DNA from 2 places in the Lelliottia sp. RD5 genome. Region 1 is predicted to be linked to the other one. Evidence: predicted binding sites of a transcription regulator. Region 1 holds the regulator's gene; the other holds the start of a gene.

Evidence for each region. The regulator LexA, encoded in region 1, represses DNA repair genes until DNA is damaged. The targets are predictions, from matches to a motif close to TNCTGTATGTACATACAGNA.
Region 2: the regulator LexA is predicted to act here: its motif matches at 2,981-3,000, upstream of rmuC (DNA recombination protein RmuC).

What each region holds. Positions count from the first base shown of each region.
Region 1 is NZ_JBVYHQ010000005.1:34,598-40,229, forward strand. It holds gene plsB (glycerol-3-phosphate 1-O-acyltransferase PlsB) at 1-1,644, opposite strand, end outside; gene AC0LWE_RS15845 (diacylglycerol kinase) at 1,799-2,167, shown strand; gene lexA (transcriptional repressor LexA) at 2,277-2,885, shown strand; gene dinF (MATE family efflux transporter DinF) at 2,952-4,271, shown strand; gene AC0LWE_RS15860 (CsbD family protein) at 4,417-4,626, shown strand; gene zur (zinc uptake transcriptional repressor Zur) at 4,711-5,226, opposite strand; gene AC0LWE_RS15870 (cupin domain-containing protein) at 5,343-5,632, shown strand, end outside.
Region 2 is NZ_JBVYHQ010000011.1:65,551-71,182, reverse strand. It holds gene ubiB (ubiquinone biosynthesis regulatory protein kinase UbiB) at 1-42, opposite strand, end outside; gene ubiJ (ubiquinone biosynthesis protein UbiJ) at 39-644, opposite strand; gene ubiE (bifunctional demethylmenaquinone methyltransferase/2-methoxy-6-polyprenyl-1,4-benzoquinol methylase UbiE) at 658-1,413, opposite strand; gene rmuC (DNA recombination protein RmuC) at 1,480-2,937, opposite strand; gene udp (uridine phosphorylase) at 3,076-3,837, opposite strand; gene AC0LWE_RS21390 (dienelactone hydrolase family protein) at 4,087-4,893, shown strand; gene AC0LWE_RS21385 (beta-glucoside-specific PTS transporter subunit IIABC) at 5,073-5,632, shown strand, end outside.

The DNA.
Region 1 (5,632 bases):
CTGTTCGGTCAGCTGTTCGCGTGTCAGTGAGCGCTGACGAGAGGCCAGAAGCGCGGTACAGCACAGGTTCATGGCGTTAGCCGCGCCCGCGTTGTTAATACGCACCATCAAATCGGCAGCGATATTGTTCACTGTAGGCGTCAACCACGCCGGGCGAATGGCTTCGATCGGATCGATAGATTCTCGCCATTCCGGCACATGCTGGTTCAGATACGTCATCAGCGGCATCGGTTCGCCAAAGTTTACGTAGCCCTGACCGAGATTACGCAGCTTGCTCAGACCACGCAGCATCTGCGGTAAGCTCTCTTTTTCTTTTGTCGCGCCGCGTAGCTCTTTAGCGTACGTGCCCACTTCCATTACGTGTTCGTAACCAATGTAAATCGGTACCAGCGTAATCGGACGTGTGCCGCCGCGAAGCATGGCCTGAATGGTCATCGAGAGCGTCCCGGTTTTCGGGTCGAGCAGACGGCCGGTGCGGGAGCGACCCCCTTCAACAAAGTATTCGACGGAATAACCACGGCTGAACAGTTCGCCCAGATATTCGCGGAACACCGTTGAATAGAGCTTGTTGCCTTTAAAGGTACGACGAATAAAGAATGCGCCCAAACGACGGAAAATCGGACCTGCTGGCCAGAAATTCAGGTTGATCCCGGCAGCAATATGCGGCGGAACCAGCCCCTGATGATAGAGCACGTAGGAGAGCAGCAGATAATCCATGTGGCTGCGGTGGCAGGGCACGTAGACAATCTCATGACCGTCGTGGGCCAACTGGCGCACACGCTCGGCGTTATGAACGTTAATCCCCTGGTACAGACGGTTCCAGGTGAAGCTCAGAATACGGTCAGACAGTCGGATCATCTCGTAGGAGAAGTTCGCTGCAATCTCTTCCATCAGTGCGATAGCGTTTTGCTGCGCTTTCTCATGAGAGATTTTCTTGCTTCGCGCTTCGTCTTCAACCGCGCGGGCAATCGCTTTGGACGCCAGCAGTTTGTTGAACAGATCCTGACGCGCGGGCAATCGTGGCCCCACAGCCGCTAAACGCTGACGGGCGAAGTGCATACGCGCAACGCGTGCCAGTTTTTGGGCAATAATTTTATCGGTACCGTGCTCATCAGCCATGCGTCGTAACGACACAGACGGCGAGAAACGAACAAAACTATCGCGACCCAACCATGACACGGCAAAGAATTTTTGCACGCCGTTAAGCATGCGCAATGGCGGATTCTCGTCGCCTTTTTGACGCCCTGGACGACGACCAAACATGATCGACACTGGCACCATCTGGACGTCCAGATCGGGGTTACTGCGGTGCAGATCAAGATAGTCGTGGAACAGTTTGATCGACTCTTCTTTCGGCGTGTAATAGGTAAACACGCGCGGCCCGCCGTGGATAAACACATAGCGAGGAAGGAGAGTGCCGTCGATCTCCAGGGGTTCCAAAGGATCCGGTAAATCGTGCGCCAGACATTGGGCGCGCAGCGTCAGTAAGTCTGCCTTCGAGTTATAAGGCAAAACGTACATAATAGGGCGCGAGGTATCGAGCCCTAATTCCAGCGCAGGTTCCGCCGGGATAGACTTACTTTTTACCAGTACGCTTAATGGTAAATTAAGTAATTTGTAGTAAATTCGTGGCCAGCCGGACATAAACGATGTAAAGCCTCTGGTTAATAATGCAATTGCGGCGCAAGGATAACAGAAAGCGCGCAAGATTTCTGTTGTTACCCGTCATACTTCAGGCTGCTGCGAAACCCGCTGCAGCCCTTGTTACTGACGTCAAATCTAATAAAAGGTTCTTTTAATGGCCAATAATACCACTGGGTTTACCCGAATCATCAAAGCAGCCGGATATTCATGGAAAGGTTTCCGCGCAGCATGGATAAATGAAGCCGCCTTCCGGCAAGAAGGCGTTGCCGCCATTATTGCCGTGATTATTGCGTGCTTCCTTGATGTCGATGCTATCACCCGCGTACTTCTCATCAGCTCCGTGCTTTTGGTGATGATAGTGGAGATTCTCAACAGCGCTATCGAAGCCGTTGTTGACCGTATTGGTTCTGATTTCCACGAGCTTTCTGGTCGTGCGAAAGACATGGGCTCTGCCGCTGTACTGCTGGCGATTATCATCGCTGTCATTACCTGGGTCACTCTCCTTTGGTCACATTTTCGATAAGCTTTCAGGAATCGAATAAGTCTCTGGTTTTTTGTGCAGTTTTTGATTCCAAATTCGCCTTTGACTGTATATACTCACAGCATAACTGTATATACACCCAGGGGGCGGAATGAAAGCGTTAACGGCCAGACAGCAAGAGGTGTTTGATCTCATCAGGGATCACATCAGCCAGACGGGAATGCCACCCACGCGTGCGGAAATCGCTCAGCGCCTGGGCTTCCGTTCACCAAACGCCGCTGAAGAGCATCTTAAAGCGCTGGCACGTAAAGGTGTGCTTGAGATTGTTTCAGGCGCGTCACGCGGTATCCGCTTACTGGTGGAAGAAGAAACGGGCATCCCTCTTATCGGTCGCGTTGCGGCGGGTGAGCCGTTGCTGGCACAGCAGCACATTGAAGGCCACTATCAGGTCGATCCGGGTATGTTCAAGCCGAGCGCAGATTTCTTACTGCGTGTTAGCGGTATGTCCATGAAGGATATTGGTATTCTGGACGGCGATCTGTTGGCTGTTCATAAAACTCAGGATGTGCGTAACGGACAGGTCGTGGTTGCGCGTATTGACGACGAAGTGACGGTTAAGCGCCTGAAAAAACAGGGCAACACTGTGCAACTTCTGCCTGAAAACAGCGAGTTTTCTCCAATTGTGGTGGATCTGCGCGAGCAAACCTTCTCTATTGAAGGACTGGCGGTTGGCGTTATCCGCAACGGTGAATGGCTGTAATTTCTCTCTGACAGGCTGCGCCATCCGCGCAGCCTGGCTGTCTTATCTCGCTTCCGGTAATTTCCTATGTCTCTGCTGACAACTTCAGACAAGGCATTATGGCGTCTTGCGCTGCCAATGATTTTTTCCAATATCACCGTTCCTTTGCTTGGACTGGTGGATACGGCCGTCATTGGACATCTGGATTCTCCTGTTTATTTAGGTGGCATCGCGATTGGCGCGATGGCGACCAGCTTCCTCTTTATGCTGCTCCTGTTTTTGCGCATGAGCACAACCGGACTGACAGCCCAGGCTTTTGGCGCGAAAGATCCCGTTCGCCTTGGGCGGGCGCTGGTTCAGCCGCTGATCCTGGCATTAGGTGCCGGGCTGCTGATTGTCGTATTGCGTGCGCCTCTCATCGATCTGGCGCTGCATATCGTCGGCGGCAGCGAGGCGGTGCTGGCACAGGCGCGCCGTTTTCTGGAAATTCGCTGGCTCAGCGCCCCTGCATCGCTCGCTAACCTCGTGCTGCTTGGCTGGTTGCTCGGCGTGCAATATGTCCGTGCCCCGTTCATTTTGCTGGTGGTGGGGAATATCCTGAATATCGTTCTCGATCTGTGGCTGGTGATGGGTTTGCATATGAATGTGCAGGGTGCCGCACTGGCAACCGTCATCGCGGAATATGCCACGTTCCTTATCGGCTTATGGATGGTGAAACGCGTGCTGGTGATGCGTGGCGTCACACTCGCGCTGCTGAAAAATGCATGGCGGGGCAATATGCGCAAGCTGCTGGCGCTGAACCGCGACATCATGTTGCGCTCTTTATTGCTCCAGCTATGCTTCGGTGCGATGACCGTATTGGGCGCGCGTCTTGGGCCTGAGATCGTTGCGGTCAACGCGGTGCTAATGACGCTGCTGACATTTACCGCCTACGCGCTGGATGGTTTTGCCTATGCCGTTGAAGCGCACTCCGGTCAGGCTTTCGGTGCGCGACAGGCCGGGAAATTACAGGAGGTCTGGCGAGCCGCCTGCCGTCAGTCCGGGCTGGTCGCGCTGGTGTTTGCGCTAATTTACGCTCTTTTTGGCGGGCATATCGTCGCGCTACTGACGTCATTACCTGAACTACGTGAGCTGGCACGGCACTACATTTTCTGGCAAGTGGTGCTACCGGTGGCGGGTGTCTGGTGCTATTTGCTGGATGGCATGTTTATTGGCGCAACACGGGGTGCAGAAATGCGCAATAGCATGGCGGTAGCCGCGGCGGGTTTCGGTTTGACGTTGCTCACCGTTCCCTATTTGGGAAACCAGGGTTTGTGGCTGGCACTCGCTGTCTTTCTTGCTCTGCGAGGCCTCTCGCTGTGGGTTATCTGGCGACGTCACTGGCGCGAAAACAGCTGGTTCTCGTAGCGGCTTCTTTTGTCCAGATGGTTAAAGATTCTGAATATCGAAACGACTGCCGAATCCTTGTCTACAATTATTATCACGTCCAGCAGGAAATGAACGTAACGGACGATACAAATTTACGTGATAACCGAACGATGAGGACATGATTATGAATAAAGACGAAATCGGCGGTAACTGGAAGCAGTTTAAAGGTAAAGCGAAAGAGCAGTGGGGTAAGCTGACTGACGATGATATGACCATCATTGAAGGTAAGCGTGACCAGCTGGTCGGTAAAATTCAGGAACGTTACGGTTACCAGAAAGATCAGGCCGAGAAAGAGGTCGGTGATTGGGAAAAACGTCACGATTATCGCTGGTAGGCAATTCCGTAGCGAAAGGTTCTACCCGAAAGTACAAGGACGTACTATCCCTGAGGGCGGCTTAATGGCCGCCCGCTTTGCATTTTAGCGCGGCTTCTTTTTCACATGAATAGAGTGATCGTGCTGACACGCGTCCTGATGGCTACACGCTTCTACTTCCACACAGGCTGAACACAGGCCATGTGCTTCAATCACATTATGACGTAGCGCAAAGCCCATTTTTGCCGCCAGCGTATGCATAATGTCTTCAACCCCTTCCGCCGCTTTTTCCTTCACTGCACTACATCGATCGCAGATGAACATCGCAGAGGTGTGCGTCGGCTGATCGAACAAATGGCAAAGCACATAGCTATTTGTTGATTCCACTTTATGCACAAAGCCCTGTTCCAACAGGAAATCAAGCGCCCGGTAAACCGTAGGCGGTTTAGCCTGCGGCTCGTTAACACGCAGCAGATCAAGCAAATCGTAGGCGCTGATCGCGTTTTGTTGCAGGCTCATCAAACGCAAAACTTCAAGGCGCTGCGGGGTCAGGCGCACATTGCGTTGCGCACAGAGCTTTTCAGCTTGCACGAGCAGCTCCTGCGTTGTGGTCTTATCCATTTGCACCTCGAATAGTAGTCGGCCGGAAAACCCTCACTTTATCATGTTCTGTCAAAAACGCCGAGATCCCACGCGGTGTGCTATACCTGACGCAACGCAACATGGGGAGATAAACAATGAAAAGACCTGACTGCATTCAACACTGGCGTGACGTCGAGGGGGCTGACGATTCAACGTACCCGGACAGTGACGAACGCTTTGCGATTGGTGCGCCGTTGGCGCGCAAACTGGGGCTGGGGCGTCTTGGGATCCATCATGAGCGTTTACCGCCGGGGCGTCGCACGTCCTATCCGCATGCAGAAAGTGACGAGGAAGAGTTTATCCATGTTATTGAGGGCCATCCGGAAGCGTGGATCAACGGTTATCTGTGGAAGCTGGAGCCAGGGGATAGCGTCGGTTTCCCTGC
Region 2 (5,632 bases), on a different contig from region 1:
GCGAACGATAAAATAGAGGCGCCGAATTTCACCAGGCGTCATTTGCCCTCCAGTTTTTCCAGCCGTTTGGTTAGCGCGTCGACTGCACGTTCAACGGCAGACGTTTCTTCCGCAAACCATGCTAATTCCAGCGTGCCTGGTGCCATCCGCCACTCCTCGGTAATCACCTCGGCAACATAGCGTTGCTGACGCTGTAACCCTTTACGTAAGAATGACGAGCCGCCACGAAGGACCTTGCTAATGCTTTCAGCGGCGATGTCGCCAATGTAGGGCGCCAGCAGTTCAGCCGGATCAAACTCAGCCAGATCGGCAAGCGCCACAAAGTTCTGCACAACCTGCAGATCGCCTTCCACTTCCAGTTCGCCACTGCGAATCAGTGCGGTCAGTTGCTGACGGTCGCGTAGCTTCGGTAACACGCTCATATGGGTGATGACGGAGCAGTCGGCCTCACCTTCCCACTCGCCCAGCACATCAAGCTGACGTTCACTAAAGACCAGCACCAGCGGCGTGGAGAACTCCTTCAACACGATGCGTAGGACTTTACCGTTCAGACGCTGGCGAGCCGTTTTCAGCGCAGGAGAGCGATACAGAAACGTGTTCAGGACATTTTCGATGCCTGCGGTGACTAAGGGTTTAATAGGCATAGGCCGCTTCCACTCAGAACTTGTAGCCGCGATGCAGCGCAACAACACCGGCTGTCAGGTTGAAATACTCAACGTTCTCAAGGCCTGCATCCTGCATCATCGCTTTTAAGGTGTCCTGATCCGGGTGCATACGGATAGATTCCGCCAGATAGCGGTAGCTTTCGCCGTCGTTTGCCACCATTTCACCGATACGCGGTAAAACGTGGAACGAGTAGGCATCGTAGGCTTTGCTCAGCGGTTCGATAATAGGTTTGGAGAATTCAAGCACCAGCAAACGGCCACCTGGCTTAAGCACGCGATACATAGAACGCAGCGCTTTTTCTTTATCGGTGACGTTACGCAGACCAAAAGAGATAGTGATGCAGTCAAACGTGTTATCCGGGAATGGCAGGGCTTCAGCATTGGCCTGAACATATTCAACGTTGCCGACAACGCCAATGTTACGCAGCTTTTCGCGCCCCATTTTCAGCATGGAGTCATTGATATCTGCCAGCACCACGCGGCCGGTATCACCAACCATACGGGAGAATTTCGCGGTTAAATCACCTGTACCACCCGCCAGATCCAGCACGGTTTGACCACGACGAACGCCGCTACAGTCGATAGTGAAGCGCTTCCACAAGCGATGAATTCCGAATGACATTAGGTCATTCATGACATCGTACTTTGCCGCCACGGAATGGAATACGTGGGCAACCATGTCAGCTTTCTGCGCTTTGGCGACAGTCTGAAAGCCAAAGTGTGTAGTATCTTGTGAATCGTCAACCATCTCAGTGCCTGCTAATCCGTCAAATGTTCGTGAAGTGTAACAGATTGGGCGCGTTTGCCCTACGATTCAACCACCCTGAAAGAATCGGTTTGCCTGCGTTTCGGACAATGCTTGTGCGGCTAAATCATTGTCTTGATTGTCTGTATTTTGCTCATTCACCCCGTCACGAAGGCGATATTCTTCATCCTGAGCCGTGGCCTGTTCGGCCAATTCCGGATTAATCTCGCGCTTGACCTCAACACCCAGGCTGCGAAACGCCTCAGCTTGTGAAAGCAGATTTCCTCGACCCGACGAGAGTTTTTTCATCGCCTGACGGTAATTCTCCTGTGCCCTGTCCAGGCTTTGCCCAACGGATGTCATGTCATCCACAAACAGGCGCATTTTGTCGTACAGCTTGCTGGCGCGATCGGCAATTTGCTGCGCGTTACGGCTTTGATGCTCGTACCGCCACAGGTTTGCGATGGTACGGAGCGCCACCAGCAGCGTGGTTGGACTGACCAGCATAATATTGTTTTTCAACGCTTCGGTGATAAGTTCTGGTTGTCTGTCCAGTGCCAGCAAAAATGCCGGTTCGACCGGAATAAACATCAGCACATAATCCAGCGAGCGCAGCCCTGGCAACTGTTGATAATCTTTTCGCCCCAACAGGCGAATGTGATTTCGTACCGAGGCGATGTGCTCCTGGAGTGCGGATTCTCGGGTGAAATCATCTTCGGCATTGAAGTAGCGCTCATAGGCCACCAGCGTCATTTTGGCGTCAATCACCACGTCTTTGCCCTGCGGCAGGCGCACGATGACATCGGGCTGCATCCGCGATCGGGTGTCGGTTTCAATGCTAACCTGCGTTTCGTATTCATACCCCTCGCGCAGACCAGAGGCTTCCAGCACGCGGGTGAGCACCACTTCGCCCCAGTTCCCCTGCGTTTTATTGTCGCCCTTGAGCGCACGCGTCAGGTTGACCGCCTCTTGCGCCATCTGCGCATTCAGCTGCTGGAGATTACGGATTTCATGCGCCAGGGTGTGGCGTTCACGCGACTCCTGGCCAAAGCTGTCCTGCACCTGACGACGAAAACCATCCAGTTGTTCACGCAGGGGGGTCAGCAAACCGTTCAGGCTCTGACGATTCTGCTCATCAACGCGGCGGTTGCTCTGCTCAAAGATGCGGTTAGCCAGATTTTCAAACTGCTCGCTCAGGCGCTGCTCGCTGTTGATCATCTGACGGATTTTGTCTTCGGCATGCAGCTGGGTGGATTCCAGACGGGTCGTGACTTCGCGCAGGTCGGCTTCTAAAGAGGTATTGATATCACGCAGATTACGCAGTTCATTGTTGAGCAATTCGCACTCTTCGCGCCAGTGCGCGCTCTGCGTAAGCTGTTGTTTTGCAGCACTGAGCTCAGCCACCATCTCTTCACGATCGGCCAGCTGATCGGCTTTATGTTGCGCATGCTGGTAGCTGGACATCAGCCAGCCCACACCCGCGCCCACCAGCGCAATGACTGCATAAATTAGGATTGAGATATCCACAACGCCCCCTGCATCAAACCATTACCCGCACAAAATAGAATTGTGCTGTATAAACGTCCAGTTTGAAAGGGGTTTCCTGCGAGGCGCTACGCAAAAAGAAAAGGCCGAACGCGTCGGCCTTTTATCTGAAAGGGGAAACTAGATCAGGCGGCGAGCCGCTTCAACCACGATTTTCACCGCGTGGCTTTCGGTTTTCTTCATGGTTTCTGCGTTTGGAATTTCTTGCTGGGTGCGGTTAACGATGACGCCCGCCACCATACCGGCACGCAGACCCTGGCTTGCGCACATGGTTAGCAGCGTTGCAGATTCCATTTCATAGTTCATTACGCCCATGGACTGCCACTCTTCCATCGAACCTTTAAAACGGTTCACCACGCGACCGGAGAAGGTGTCATAACGCTCCTGGCCTGGGTAGAAGGTGTCAGAAGAGGCGGTCACGCCGATGTGAGTCGTTGCGCCCACGGATTTCGCAGCTTCAACCAGCGCAGTGGTACATTCAAAGTCCGCCACGGCCGGATATTCCATTGGCGCAAAGTGCAGGCTTGCACCGTCAAGACGCACAGATGCAGTGGTCACCAGCACGTCGCCGACGTTGATGTGCGGCTGAATAGCGCCAGTGGTCCCGATACGCAGGAAAGTACGAATGCCCAGCTGTGCCAGCTCTTCAACGGCGATAGAGGTAGAAGGACCACCGATACCGGTCGAACACACGATAACGGCTTTGCCATCCAGCTCTGCACGCCAGGTGGTGAATTCGCGATGCGCAGCCAGCTTAACCGGCTTATCCATCAGCGCGGCGATCTTTTCCACACGCTCAGGATCGCCAGGGACGATAGCCAGCGTAGCCCCTTGTAAATCGTTTTTAGTGAGGCCGAGATGAAAAACATCAGACTTAGACATAGGTGACTCCTCTGTGGGTCGGGTTGTCAGAAGAAGTAAAACGGTACTTTACAGAAGCACCGGGCACATTTTCGTGACAGACCTCACCACGAATGAAAATGATTGCAGTTAATTACCATAAAATAGTGACACTCATCACACTAACAAGTTATATCGTTTACTACTGCACAAAAGATAGCCCGTTTCGGGCACTGTGAATTGTTAACTTGAGGTCTATATTTATTTGCACCAACGGGTACGGAGAATACCATGACTCAAAAAACGAATTTTGCACCTGCCGCCGCCCCTCTCGCGTCAACCATCGTTTCAACGTCTGAAGACGCCATCACGGCAGGCGAAACCTCGATCCCTTCCCAGGGTGAAAACATGCCCGCTTATCACGCGCGTCCAAAGGGCGTGGACGGGCCTTTGCCGATCGTCATTGTGGTTCAGGAGATTTTTGGCGTTCACGAACATATTCGGGACGTCTGCCGTCGCCTGGCGCTGGAGGGGTATCTGGCCGTCGCGCCGGAGCTGTACTTCCGTCAGGGCGACCCCAATGAATACAGCGATATCCCCACGCTGTTCAGCAATCTGGTTAGCAAAGTACCGGATGCGCAGGTGCTGGCCGATCTCGATCATGTCGCCAGTTGGGCGGCGCGTAACGGCGGCGATGCGCATCGGCTAATGGTCACGGGCTTCTGCTGGGGCGGACGCATCACCTGGCTTTATGCCGCACACAATCCGCAACTGAAAGCCGCCGTGGCCTGGTATGGCAAGCTGGTTGGCGAGAAAACGCTGAATTCACCTAAGCATCCGGTGGATATCGCGGTCGATCTCAATGCGCCCGTTCTTGGGCTTTACGGTGGCGAAGATACGGGCATTTCGCTGGAGAGCGTCGAGACGATGCGGCAGGCGCTGCGTGCCGCGAATGCCAAAGCAGAAATCGTGGTTTATCCGGAGGCGGGCCATGCGTTTAACGCCGATTATCGCCCAAGCTATCACGAAGAATCGGCCAAAGACGGCTGGCAGCGAATGCTGGCGTGGTTCCGGCAGTATGGCGCGAAAAAGGGTTAAGCCGCTCACAATTTAACGTACGAAGCACAACGGTTGATTGACTTTTAAACAGCTTTTGACCGATATAAAAAGCACAGGCGTGTAACTACGATCCGTAGGCAAGACCTGAAGCCCATTTCTCCTCCCCGGGGGAAATGGGCTTCAGGTCTTTTTTTTTGCTCTGGAGACAGGGGCCAGACATGAATCATTTGCAGACAGCACTGGACGTCATCGCCCATGTGGGTGGCGCTGAGAATATCGAACATATCGAGCATTGCTCTACCCGCTTGCGGCTGAGCCTGTACGACAACGGCAAAGTGAATGAAACCGCGCTGGCGAAAATTGACGGTGTGCTGGGCGTGCGCGTCAACGTGCAGTGCCAGGTGATTATTGGGCATGAAGTGGTTCAGGTTTACGAAGCGGTGCGGTCTCTGGTCGGCACGCCGCAGGGCAATACCCAGCCACACGCGAATAAACCCAACCGTTGGGCGCAAATCGTCGATTTTGTGATTAGTGTTTTCCAGCCTTTGGTCCCCGCGATTGCCGGCGGCGGTGTACTGAAATCACTGCTGCTGTTGCTGGATGTCGTGGGCTGGCTCAGCCGCGACAGCTCCACTTACAAAGTGCTGGATAATATCGGCTCTGCCCCACTCTATTTCCTGCCGATCCTGGTCGCTATCACGACCGCGACAAAGCTCAAGGTCAACGTGCTGGTCGCCGTCTCAGCCGTTGCGGTTATGGTGTTACCGGCGATGACCAA